DNA from 3 places in the Mycolicibacterium duvalii genome. Region 3 is predicted to be linked to each of the others. Evidence: riboswitches for the same ligand, from Rfam matches in the RefSeq annotation. Region 3 holds a riboswitch; each other region holds the start of a gene.
The links. A riboswitch is a leader RNA that binds a small molecule or an ion and turns the genes downstream of it on or off. The one in region 3 is predicted to bind S-adenosylmethionine.
Positions count from the first base shown of each region.

Region 1: it holds a riboswitch for S-adenosylmethionine, as region 3 does, so the genes downstream of both, G6N31_RS27515 (hypothetical protein) here and G6N31_RS15800 (bifunctional o-acetylhomoserine/o-acetylserine sulfhydrylase) in region 3, are expected to answer to the same signal.
Region 2: it holds a riboswitch for S-adenosylmethionine, as region 3 does, so the genes downstream of both, G6N31_RS12760 (ADP-ribosylglycohydrolase family protein) here and G6N31_RS15800 (bifunctional o-acetylhomoserine/o-acetylserine sulfhydrylase) in region 3, are expected to answer to the same signal.

Region 1 is NZ_AP022563.1:3,690,634-3,694,808, forward strand. It holds partial or broken gene G6N31_RS17450 (metallophosphoesterase) at 405-1,400, opposite strand; SAM riboswitch class IV at 1,587-1,700, shown strand; gene G6N31_RS27515 (hypothetical protein) at 2,074-2,334, shown strand; gene G6N31_RS17460 (NUDIX hydrolase) at 2,322-2,978, opposite strand; gene G6N31_RS17465 (ADP-ribosylglycohydrolase family protein) at 3,093-4,175, shown strand, end outside.
Region 2 is NZ_AP022563.1:2,714,645-2,718,819, reverse strand. It holds gene G6N31_RS12770 (recombinase family protein) at 288-887, shown strand; gene G6N31_RS12765 (hypothetical protein) at 932-1,264, shown strand; SAM riboswitch class IV at 1,309-1,422, shown strand; partial or broken gene G6N31_RS12760 (ADP-ribosylglycohydrolase family protein) at 1,456-2,937, shown strand; gene istA (IS21 family transposase) at 3,382-4,175, shown strand, end outside.
Region 3 is NZ_AP022563.1:3,347,311-3,351,485, reverse strand. It holds gene metX (homoserine O-acetyltransferase MetX) at 1-247, opposite strand, end outside; gene G6N31_RS15800 (bifunctional o-acetylhomoserine/o-acetylserine sulfhydrylase) at 261-1,607, opposite strand; SAM riboswitch class IV at 1,648-1,767, opposite strand; gene G6N31_RS15795 (epoxide hydrolase EphH) at 1,827-2,654, opposite strand; gene G6N31_RS15790 (exodeoxyribonuclease III) at 2,717-3,517, shown strand; gene trpS (tryptophan--tRNA ligase) at 3,600-4,175, shown strand, end outside.

The DNA of each region.
Region 1 (4,175 bases), 340 kb from region 3:
ACATGCAGCACGTATCCGCGACGGGTCAGCTCGTGTAGGACCGCTCCTGCGCTCGCGGATACGTAACGTCCGGCGGTGATTGACCAACGGATGCCGTGGACACAGCTCTTGTACAGGTCGTCGACCATGAAAAGCGCGGTGGCCGCCAGCCATCCGTCATCGAGTTGGCGAACTGCAGCGCCGAGTCGCTGGCTCACGGTGGCCAAGAATTCTGATTGCTCGGCCTCGGAAAGGGTCTCCAGCCGTTCGACAGCGGCGTTGATCGCTGCGGTTTCGGGGTCCCACGCTGACGCCAACGCGCCGAAGGCCGATTCGATTGATTCTGGCGGCATGGGCCTGTCGCCGTCAGTCACGTGACTGTCTCTCTTCTGTCGAGGATCCGTTGTGATTCCGCGGAGTCGGTCGACGCGGAAGTAGTTCTCGGGTCGGATGCGGTCCTCCCCCGACCAGCGGTAGGCGAACAGGGTGCCGGCCTTCACCGCACTGAAGTCCACGCACGCGGTGTAGTCGGTCCAGTCGTGCAGGCGGCGCGGCTGCCCGGAGCGCCAGTAGTGGCCGTAGAAGACCGGCACCTCGTGGGTGTAGACGTAGGCGCGGTGCTCGGCTGCCACCTCGAGGTCTGGCAGGTCGGGATATGGCTCGCCGGCTTCGGTGGTGAAGTTGCCGTCCATCTCGGCGAGACTCCGCAACGTCGAAGCGTCGCCGTTCCACCAGGACATCCGGGCCCGGTCACGCAGGTGCCCGTCCTTGTCGCGGTAGGAGGGTTGGTCATGGTCCGCGAGGCTGATCTCGGGGCCTTTTAGCAGGGTCTCCACGGCGTCGTAGAGCGGATCGCCTTCGGTGGACGCCCGCGCCAGCTGGTCGACCGTGGTGAACTTGTCGCCGCCCAGCTCGCGCTGCAGGACGGCGATGGAGTCCTCGTGCCAGCAGGCGTGCACGACGCGGATGTCGCCTAGGTCGAGCCACAGCGGCTGAATCCAGAACCACTTCAGGTAGAAGTCGCGCTGGTCGGCGCTGAGCTGTTTGAGGAACGCGGCGTGCTGGTCTGCGTTCTTCGCCGACCGTGGGTCGTCCGAGTCGTCGTGCGGCCGCAGGAATTTCCCGGGCTTGTCCGGCCACTCGGTGGCGTAGGCCATCGCGTTGAATTCGTGGTTTCCCAGGACCATTCGCGCGGTGCCGGCGTCGACCATCGCTTTGACGGTCTCCAGCACCTGTTTCTGCTGGGGGCCGCGGTCGATCAGGTCGCCGACGAAGATCGCCGTCCGGGTGGGGTGCGCGTACGCGCCGCCGGGCCCGGTGGGCTGGTAGCCCATGGCGTCGAGCAGCTCGTGCAGTGCGTCGGCGCAGCCGTGGACGTCCCCGATGACGTCGTACCCCGCGGTGTCGAGGTGTGCCCTCATGTTCCCCCTTTTCATTGGCCCCTTGTTCAGAGGCGTGGCTTGGTCGCGTGGGGCATCTGCTGTGCGGCGCGGGGATGCCTGACCTCAACCGTGGGGCGGAAGCGCTTCCCACGTTCGCACCGGTCCGACAACTACACGCTAGCAAGGGCTACTGACATGTCCGTGGCATCGTCTATCCTGGGGTCAGCTCACGAGCGGACGGCTGTTCGGGTACCTGGCCCGTCGTCCCGGCAACCGCGCGACCACCGCACGGTGCCCCAGGGGAAGAGCGGGTACGCCGCAGGCGTGCAAGCGGTGGGCGCCCGAGGGTGGCGTCGCCAGAGATGGCACTGCGATGACCGGAAACGATGATATGTCGACTGATACTGCTGAGCGACAACGGATTACCGAGCTTTCGGTGCATATCCCGTGCGGCGGAATCTGCGGCCCGGTGCGTCGCGCGGGGTCGGTGACGGCGATGCTTTGGCAGTCGTGCCGCTGCGAGGACGTCCCCGTGAAGTGGGCGTGGGCCGACGTGTCCCGAGAGTGCGACCTGTGCGTCATCTGCTTCCGGGCGACCGCGGGCGGGCCGTCCCGCTGGTCGTGGTTGGCGTGCGCGGACTGCCGTGCGGTCAACTCCTCTGCACGACGGCGATGGGGGGTCGAACCGTTGAACCTCGGTCGGCACAGCCTGATGAACGGCATCGGAGTGCGCCTCAACGCCAGCCCCGAGGTTCAGGAGCGCCAGCTGGCGCGGCTGGACGATTTCCGGCGGGGTGATCAGCGGTTGCGTGACTGGAAAAGGCATGAATACCCTCGGTTGGCAGCCAGTTTCGATCGCGGTGCGGACGTTCCGCTGCGCATTTGGCAGCAGGTGCATCCGCCGAGTCCCGAAGCGTCACGCGACGCGTTCGCCCGGCTGCTTGCCGGGTCGTCGCGGCCTCAGTCTTCGTGACGGCGGAACAGCTCGGCCGGCCGCCCCCGGCCACGGCTCACCATGGTTCCGGTGGGGACGAGCTGAGGTTCCATGGTGCGGCGGAACCAGTCGCGTTGCAGTGGGCGCCCGGCGACATGTTCGTGCGCCAAGCGCAGCTCGCGGATGGTGAACTGCTCCCCCAACAGGCGGTACGGGTCCGGTTTGTCGAGGTAGCGCGCCCGCAGATGCTCGACCGCGCGGGCGACGATGTCGGCATGGTCATAGATCAATCGCCCCGGGGCGGACACCGGCATCAGTCGGGTGGCTTCCGGAAAGCGGTACTGCAGCCTCTCGGGCTGTACCACGTCGAGGTGGGCGACGGAGAGCACCCAACCCCGGTCGTCGCGGCGGGGGTCGTCGAAGACGTGCAGTTGGCGGGGATGCAGGCCGCCGACATTGGCTTTCAGCCGCAGCGACCGGTCGACCGCGTCGGCGAGGGTCTCCCCCGGGTGCAGGAACGTTCCGGGCAACGCCCATCCGCGACCTGAGGCCCGCCGGACCTCCAGGACGAGCAGGCCGTGCTCGTCGTCCAGGGTGAGGACGGCGGTGTCCACCGCGACCGACGGCCGAGGGTAGTCGGCCAGCGTCTTGCCGCGGCTGTCCCGGTATTCGTCGCTGTCCATGGCCGCTACAGCGTAGCGCGGCCACATAGCGCAAGTATTTGCAAATCAGTGTGAAGCGAACCGGTCTGCTACAATTAGCTCATATTCGCTCTAAATCGGAACCGGGGGTGCGTCATGACAGCACGAGACGATCGAATCGAAGGGGTGCTGCTGGCGACGGCAGCTGGCGACGCACTGGGGGCGCCGTACGAGTTCCAGCCGCCGCGGGGGCCGGAACTCGAGGTGGTAATGGCTGGTGGCGGCGTGTGGGAGCCCGGCGAGTGGACCGACGACACCGCGATGGCCATCGCCATCGCCGAAGTCGCGGCGACGGGCGCCGACCTGCGTGATGAGGCAGCGCAGGACCAGATCGTGCAGCGCTGGCTGGAGTGGTCTCGCCACACCAAGGACATCGGGATCCAGACGGGGTCGGTGCTGCGGACCGCGGCCATCGGCTCGACGATCACGGCGAAGCGGGCGCGGTCGGTGTCGGAGGACCTGCACGCGAGGACGGGTCGCACCGCGGGCAACGGCTCGCTGATGCGCACCGCGCCGGTCGCGCTGGCATACCTCGATGACGAGGACGCCATGGTGGAGGCGGCGCGAACGATCAGCGAGCTGACGCACTTCGACCCGGACGCCGGCGACGCGTGTGTGTTGTGGTGCAGCGCGATTCGTCATGCGGTGCTGACCGGAGAGCTTGACGTGCGTGTCGGGTTGCGGCACCTAGCTTCCAAGCGACGTGCGCTGTGGGTCGAACACCTCGAGGTGGCCGAGCGTTCGCGTCCGGCGGACTTTCGGAATAACGGCTGGGTGGTGGCGGCGCTGCAGGCGGCGTGGTCGGCGATCGTCACGACACCGGTCCCCGACAACGACCCGTCCGCGGGTGTGTTCCGCGCTGATCATCTGCGCTCAGCCCTTGATGCTGCGGTACGGGCCGGGTTCGACACCGACACGGTGGCGGCGATCGCCGGCGGTCTGCTCGGCGCGGTCCACGGGGCGTCAGCCGTCCCGCTGGCGTGGCGCAGCCTGCTGCACGGCTGGCCCAAGATGCCCGCACGTGGGCTGGTGAGGTTGGCGGGATCGATCGCGCGGAGGGGTCAGCCCGATCGCTTCGATTCCCGGTATCCCGGCTATCGGATCGGTGCGCTGGAGCCGCATCCGTACGACGAGGGCGTCCTGCTGGGAGGGGTCGGCGCGCTGCGCGAGCTGCCCCGC
Region 2 (4,175 bases), 630 kb from region 3:
TGCTTGACGTCCGTTCCTTGCGCCGGTCGCGTGCACGTGATGCAACGGTCGCCGAGAATGGGTGACCGACGAAGGTCTGACTTTCGGTGACTGGGAGGCGCGGGGGCATCGAGTAGCAGGAGAAGTTCGTCTCAAATCTTTAATTTCGAGACGTCGTTGGCGAGCCGCTGTGCGGGAATGAAACTCCCAGGAGTTTCGTCTCAATAGTTGTCGCGTATCATAAGGGTTTCGATCTGATTAGTGAGACGGGCGGTCGTTCGGCATCGGGAACGGGGGTACCGGTGTCGATGACAACTACAGATTCCCTCACCGCGTCCGGGCAGCTGCTCGGCTACGCCCGCGTGTCCACGGGTCATCAGTCACTCGATGCGCAGATCGACGCCCTGACGGCCGCGGGGGTCGACCCGGAGCGGATCTACCGTGACAAGCTCACGGGCACCTCTACCCGCGAACAGCGGCCCGGCCTGGCCACGCTGCTCGATTACGCCCGCCCGGGTGACACCATCGTGGTCGCTGGTGTCGACCGCCTGGGCCGCAGCGCCACCGAGGTCATGATCACTATCCGCGACCTTGGCGAGCGCAGCATCGTGTTGAGGTCGCTGCGGGAGGGCGTCGACACCAGCACGTCGGTGGGCCGCATGATCGCCGGAGTGATGGCGTCGCTGGCTGAGCTGGAGCTCGAACTCCAGCGAGAACGCCGAGCGGCAGCGAAATCGGCCCGGAAGGCGCGTGGGCTGGGGATCGGCCGCCCGCGGCGACTGAGCGACGCCCAGATTCGGCAGGCCGCTCAGCTTCGGGCCAGCGGCGAGCCGGTGCCCGCGATCGCTCAGATCCTCGGGGTCAGTCGGGCGACGCTGTACCGCGCCCTGACCGCACCCGACGACTGACGACCAGGCGGGACGGCTCCGGTCCGCAGACAAGGAGGTTCAACATGCTCGGATGGTCAGTGACGGTGCACCGCGACTCGTGGGGCCCGTCGATGTCGAAAGACAGGATCCTCGCGCGCTGGAACGCTGGCATCAGCGGGGTGGACTGGGTTCTCGCACTCATCAAGAACCGCAAGGGCGTCCAGCTGGCAGTGGGCGGCTACCCCTCCACCTTCAGCGTGTACGCCGACGACGTGCTGCCACTGATCGGCGAACCGGTACCGCCGGACAGCCCGTTGAACGAGCGCGGCGTCTGGAATGTGTATCTCAACCGCGAGGCGATCGCTCGATGCGGCAGCCGTGAGCGGCTGCTGGTCGAGGTATGGGATCAGAGCTAGCTGCAGCGTTCGAAGTTTCGCATTCGCAGCTACAATTAAGGGCGCTTCACGAGTTGCCGTCGGCAAGCTCCGACTGGAACGGCACGCCAACCCCACGCTCGTGGGTGGCTCGGATGACGAAGCGGTCGGCGCCCATTCGGCGTTGACAAGAGCGCCTCCTCATTGAGGCCCCGGAACAGCCGGGAGCAAATGTGTCGAATACGAAGCTGACAAGCGCGCAGCGAGACCGCGGCGTCGGTATCCTCGTCGGCGCGGCCGCGGGCGACGCGCTCGGCGCCGGACACGAGTTCAATCCACCGATGAAGGCCGATCTTCAGATCGGGATGATCGGCGGCGGTCTTGGTCCGTTCGCGCCGGGCGAGTGGACCGACGACACGTCGATGGCCATCGCCATTGCCGAGATCGCCGCCACCGGCGCTGACCTTAGGGCCGAAAAGTCACTGGACTACATCGTCGAGCGCTGGCACTGGTGGGCACGCACGGCCAAGGGCATCGGCAACCAAACCGCAACCGTGTTGTCGGCCGCCGGGAAACAAGGCGTTTCGGCGGTGACTGCCCGCGAAGAGTCAGAAGCTCTGCACCGTCGCACGGGCCGCAGCGCAGGCAACGGCTCGCTGATGCGCACCGCACCCGTCGCGCTGGCCTACCTTCACGATGAGGCAGCACTGGCGCAGGCGGCCCGCACTATCAGCGAGTTGACGCACTTCGATCCGGATGCGGGAGACGCGTGCGTCCTATGGTGCACCGCAATCCGCCACGCCGTGCTCACCGGTGAGCTCGATGTCCGGATCGGGTTAACGCACATCGATGCCGACCGTCGGGGCCTCTGGCGGGCGCGTCTGGCCGAGGCACAGGAGCGCCCACCCTCGGCGTTCACTGCTGCCAACGGGTGGGTGGTCGCAGCGCTACAGGCCGCCTGGTCGGCGATCGCCACAACGCCAGTGCCCGCCGAGGAACCAGCCGCTGGGGCCTTTCGCGTCGGCCACCTGAGTCGGGCCCTGGAAGCGGCTGTCCGCAGTGGGGGCGACACCGACACGGTGGCCGCGATCGCCGGGGGGGCTACTCGGTGCGGTCTACGGAGCCTCGGGTGTGCCATGGCAGTGGCGGCTCGCTCTCAAGGGCTGGCCGGGCCTTGATACCCGCGGGCTGATGCACCTGGCCGACCTGATCATCGACGGCGGCGAACCGATGCGACTCAACCGCGCCTACCCATTGACAAGGGGTTATCCGATCCCGGGATCGCACCCCTATGACGACGGCCTGGTGATCGGTGTAGCCCACTCGCTGCGCAAGCTACCCGCCACGGTCGACGCCGTGGTGTCGCTATGCCGAGTCGCCGATGGGCACATACCAGCTCACGCTCTTCATCTCGACGTTCGCTTGATCGACCAGATCGGCGAGAACCTCAACCTCGACTTCGTCCTCGCCGACACCGTGTGGGCGATCGAAGCGCTGCGTGAACAAGGCCGCACGGTGTTCGTCCACTGTGTGGGAGCGATCAGTCGCACACCAACGATCGCTGCGCTGTACGGCGCTCGACTCAAGGGTGTCACCACGACCGGGCCCTCGCGGACGTCTGCGACGTGTTGCCCCAAGCCGATCCCAATCCCGATTTCCGCGCGGCACTGCGACGGCTCCACGCAGTGGAGTCGACCAACTCAGGAGCTACGTGATGGGTACCGAGCTGCACCGGGGTTTGCGGCCGTCCAGGATCCACTCCCGCGGGTACGCTGACACCTGGGGACCGTACTGGGACGTGCTCTTCCGGCCCCGACTCGTCACCGAGTGGATTGACTGGAAGCGCGCATCGACCGGAGTCAGCATCGCGCGCCGGTTATGGGCACAACGCGAATATCTCCGCCGCATCTATGAATCCGTTCATGGGACAGACCCGGTGCTATGGCCGTCGCGGCACCCGGGCGTCGTTCTCGATGCTGTATCCGCCACCGGCCACGCCGCTTGCCTGAGCTGCCAGTGGTGACCGCGCTCGCTGAAATTCCCCACTGACGCTCATCGAAATTCCCCACCCGTGTGGCTTGTCAGCTCCGGTCGAAAAGTGAGCAGGTAGTTCCGGTCGAAAAGTGAGCACTTCACCTTTCGATTGGAGAGTGATTACTGTGGAGGATTGGGCGGAGATTCGCCGGCTGTATCGGTCGGAGAAGCTGTCGCAGGCTGCGATCGCGCGGCGGTTGTCCTTATCGCGAAACACCGTGGCCAAGGCACTGGCGGCCGATGCGCCACCTCGATATGAGCGGGTACCGGTCACAACCTCGGCGTGGGCGCAGGTTGAACCGCTGGTGCGGGCGCTGCTGACCGATCACCCGACGATGGCCGCGACGGTGCTCGCCGAGCGGGTGCGCTGGGAGGGCGGGCATTCCTGGTTCGCTGAGTGCGTGGCCCGCATCCGCCCGGAGTACGTGCCGGTCGATCCGTGCGACCGACTGGTGCATCTGCCCGGCGAGCAGGTGCAGTGCGATCTGTGGCTGCCCGGCCACCTGGTGCCCGATCACCGCGGGGTGTTGCGGTCGTTTCCGGTGCTGGTGATGGTCGCGGCCTGCTCACGGTTCATCGCGGCGATGATGATCCCCTCGAAGGTGACCGGGGATCTGCTGGCCGGGATGTGGCTGCTGCTCTCCGAATGCATCGGAGGTGTGCCACGGACCTTGTTGTGGGACAACGAGTCCGGAATCGGGCAACGCGGGCGCCTGGCACAGGGCGTGACCGGGTTCTGCGGCGTGCTGGGCACACGGTTGGTCCAGGCCCGACCCTACGATCCAGAAACCAAGGGCGTCGTGGAGAGGGCCAACCAGTATCTGGACACCTCGTTTCTGCCCGGGCGCACCTTCGCTTCGGCAGCGGACTTCAACATCCAGCTGATGCACTGGCTGACCGTCAAAGCCAACCAACGTCG
Region 3 (4,175 bases):
ACCATCCAGCGGTCGGGTGGTTCGGGCCGGCGGGGCCGACGATGTGCGAGTCGCCGGTGAGTGCGTGCAGCACCACCACGACGTTGTCCCGGTTGGGGGACAGTTCGCCCCAGCGCTGCACCGCGATCGACACATCCTCGATGACAGTGCCGTTCTCCAGCGTCAGCGCGCCGATGTCGACGACGCCGATCTCGCCCTCGGGCGGCAGTGTCGCGCGGTCGTCGGCAGATACATCCACGATGGTCACGTCAGCTCGCCTCTTAGAACGACGCCACGGTGTTCGGATCGGTGGCGGCGCTGCCGCCCAGGTACGGTTTGGCCGCGGCGAAGCCCTGCTCGAGGTCGGCGAGGATGTCGTCGATGCCTTCGATGCCGACCGCCAGGCGCACCAATCCCGGTGTGACGCCGGTGGACAACTGCTCCTCGGGGGAGAGCTGGGCGTGGGTGGTGGAGGCCGGGTGGATCACCAGTGACCGGACGTCCCCGATGTTGGCGACGTGGCTGTGCAGCGTCAGCGCGTTGACGAACGCCTTGCCCGCCTCGACGCCGCCGGCCAGCTCGAAGGCCAGCACTGCGCCGGTTCCCTTGGGCGCCAGCTTCTTTGCCAGCTCATGCCACGGCGAGGACGGCAGTCCCGCGTAGTTGACCGACACCACGTCGGCGTGGTCGTCGAGGTAGGCGGCGACCCGCTCGGCGTTGGCCACATGACGTTCCATGCGCAGGCTCAGCGTTTCCAGGCCCTGGGCGATCAGGAACGCGTTGAACGGTGAGGCGGCACTGCCCAGGTCGCGCAACAGCTGCACGCGCGCCTTGAGCGCGAAGGCCGGCGGTCCCAGTTCGGCGAACACCACGCCGTGGTAGCTGGGGTCGGGCTCGGTGAAACCCGGGAAGCGCCCGTTGGTCCAGTCGAAGGTGCCGCCGTCTACGAGGACGCCCGCGATCGCCGAGCCGTGCCCGCCCAGGTACTTCGTGGCCGAGTGCACGACGATGTCGGCGCCGTGGCTCAGCGGCTGGATCAGGTACGGGGTGGCGATGGTGTTGTCGACGATCAGCGGCACCCCGTGGTCATGGGCCACCGCGGCGACCGACGGAATGTCGAGCACATCGATCTGCGGATTGGAGATCGTCTCGGCGAAGAACGCCTTGGTGTTGGGCCTCGCCGCGGCACGCCAGGACTGCGGGTCGTCGGGATCGTCGACGAAGCTGACCTCGATGCCGAGCTTGGGCAGCGAGTAGTGGAACAGGTTGTAGGTACCGCCGTAGAGGCGCGGGCTGGAGACGATGTGGTCCCCGGCCTTGGCCAGGTTCAGGATCGCGAAGGTCTCGGCTGCCTGACCGGAGGCCAGGAACAACGCCGCCACTCCGCCTTCGAGCGCCGCGATGCGCTGCTCGACGACGTCGGTGGTCGGGTTCATGATGCGGGTGTAGATGTTGCCGGGCTCGGCCAGGCCGAACAGCGCCGCCGCATGGTCGGTGTCGCGGAAGACGTAGCTGGTGGTCTGGTAGATCGGCAGGGCCCGCGCGTTGGTCGCGGCGTCGGGCGTCTGGCCGGCGTGGACCTGTTTGGTCTCGAACGACCAGTGCGAACTGGGGTCTGATTGCGTCATCGACGTGCTCCTCCGTGAAACAGGGGCCCGTTTCGCGGCGGACCCGCGCTTGCCTTATAGCCGTGTGCGGCTACTCAACCTGGTCGTCTCCCGGGGCACCCCACCGCGGTTGGAGGGTTGCCGGCCAGCAAGCCGGGGCTTGACGCTGGCACTCATGACCGAATCGAACTCTATCTCAGGCAGCACCGATCGTGCCAACAGGCCTGCCCGCGACGTGCGTCAGCCGATCGCCTTGTTGGGGTCGGCCTGGTCGTCGAGGAAGTCGAGGATCAGCCCGGCGATCAGCTCGGGGGCCTCGAACATCGGGATGTGACCGACCGCGTCGAGCTCGGTGTAGCGGGTGGTGCCGGGCAGGTGCTTGCGGAAGTGGTTGACGAACCGGGGATGCGGCAGCACCCGGTCCTTTTCGCAGATCACCATGTGGGTGGGGATGTTGGTGTCGGCGAGTTCCATCAGCCCGGGCAGCAGCAGCGCCTTGATCAGCAGCTGGTAGTAGGCCGCGCAGTGAGTGACGTCGTCGATGATGTCGCGCAGGTCGTCGTCGCTGATGCCGTCCGGGGTGGCGCTGCACGGCACGCTGGCCAGCACGCGCGCCCCCGGCAGCCGCGCCGCGCGCGGGCCGAACACCTTGGCGGTGATCCACACCGGGGCGCCCATCAGGAACTTGAACACGATCTCGTACTTGGGCAGCGACCACCGGTGCCAGCCCCCGGCGGGGGCGATCGCCGTCAGCGAGCGGGCCCGGCCCCGGCGCTCGAGCTCGAAGGCCACCCAGCCGCCCAGCGAATTGCCGACGATGTGGGCGGTCTCCCAGCCCAGCTCGTCCATCCGGCGCTCCATGTCGTCGGCCAGCTCCGCGGTGTCCAGGAAGAACCGGCCTTTCACCCCGCCGTTGTGGCCGGGCATGGTCGGGGCGAGCACCTCGTAGCGGCCCGTGTCGGCCAGCCGCGGCGCGACGCCCTTCCACACGTTCTGCGACATCATGAACGGGTGCAGGAGCAACACAGGCTCCCCGGATCCGAGGTGGATCGGTGCGCGAAGGCTCATGGGCCCGACAGTAAGGTGATACCGGCGGTACCGCAAGAACCGGGTGTTCTAGGGTCTGGGCCGTGATCGTCACGACCATCAACGTCAACGGCGTCCGGGCGGCCGTCAAACAACGGTCCACCGACAACCTCGGCATGCTGGCCTGGCTCAAGCAGACCCGCGCCGATGTGATCTGTCTGCAGGAGACCCGCGCCGACGACGACCAGTTGGCCGACGCGCTGGGCCCCGCGATCGCCGACGGCTGGCAGCTGGCCGCCGCCGGACCACACCGGAAGGGCCGCAACGGCGTGGCCGTGTTGTCCCGGACGCCGTTCGACGCGATCCGCATCGGCTGCGGCGCCGAGGAATTCGAGGCCCACGGGCGGTACCTGGAGGTCGACACCGCGGGGGTCACCGTGGCCAGCATCTACGTCCCGACCGGCGAGGCGCAAACCGAGCGGCAGGCGGAGAAGGAACGATTCATGGCCGCGGTGGCCGCCCGGATGGCCGAGCTGCGGGTCGGCGGCCGGGACGCGATCGTCTGCGGCGACTGGAACATCGCCCACACCGAGAACGACATCAAGAACTGGAAGGGCAACGTCAAGAAGTCGGGCTTCCTGCCCGAGGAACGCCAGTGGGTCAGCGATCTGCTGGCCGACGGCTGGGTCGACGTGGTGCGCCGGCTGCACCCCGACGTCGCCGGCCCCTACGCCTGGTGGTCGTGGCGCGGGAAGGCCTTCGACAACGACGCCGGCTGGCGCATCGACTACCACCTCGTCACCCCGGATCTCGCGCAGCGGGCGGTGTCGGCCGGCACCGAGCGGCCCGCGGCGTACGCGCTGCGCTGGTCGGACCACGCACCGGTGACCGTGGAGTTCGAGTGATTTCGGCGTGCTTTTCGTCGCCCAGCGTCGATAACCACGCCGAAATCGCTCGGGTGCGGCGCCATGGAAAGATCGACGCATCATGAGCGACACAGCCCGGCCCGTCGTGTTCTCCGGCGCGCAACCCACCTCCGATTCCCTGCACCTCGGCAACGCCCTGGGCGCGGTGGCCCAGTGGGTGGAGCTGCAGAACAGCAACGACGCGTACTTCTGTGTCGTCGACCTGCACGCGATCACCGTCGCCCAGGACCCCGAGACGCTGCGCAAGCGCACGCTGGCCACCGCCGCGCAGTACCTCGCGCTCGGGGTGGACCCGGCCCGCGCCACCGTCTTCGTGCAGAGCCACGTCCCCGCGCACGCCGAATTGGCCTGGGTGCTGGGCTGTTTCACCGGGTTCGGGCAGGCCTCCCGGATGACGCAGTTCAAGGACAAGTCACAGAGGCAGGGCGCGGACTCCACCACGGTCGGGTTGTTCACCTATCCGGTACTGATGGCCGCCGACGTGCTGCTCTACGACACCGAGCTGGTGCCCGTCGGCGAGGACCAGCGCCAGCACCTCGAGCTGGCCCGCGACGTCGCGCAGCGGGTCAACGCGCGGTTCCCGGACACGTTCGTGGTGCCGGAGCCGATGATCCCGAAGGCCACCGCGAAGATCTAC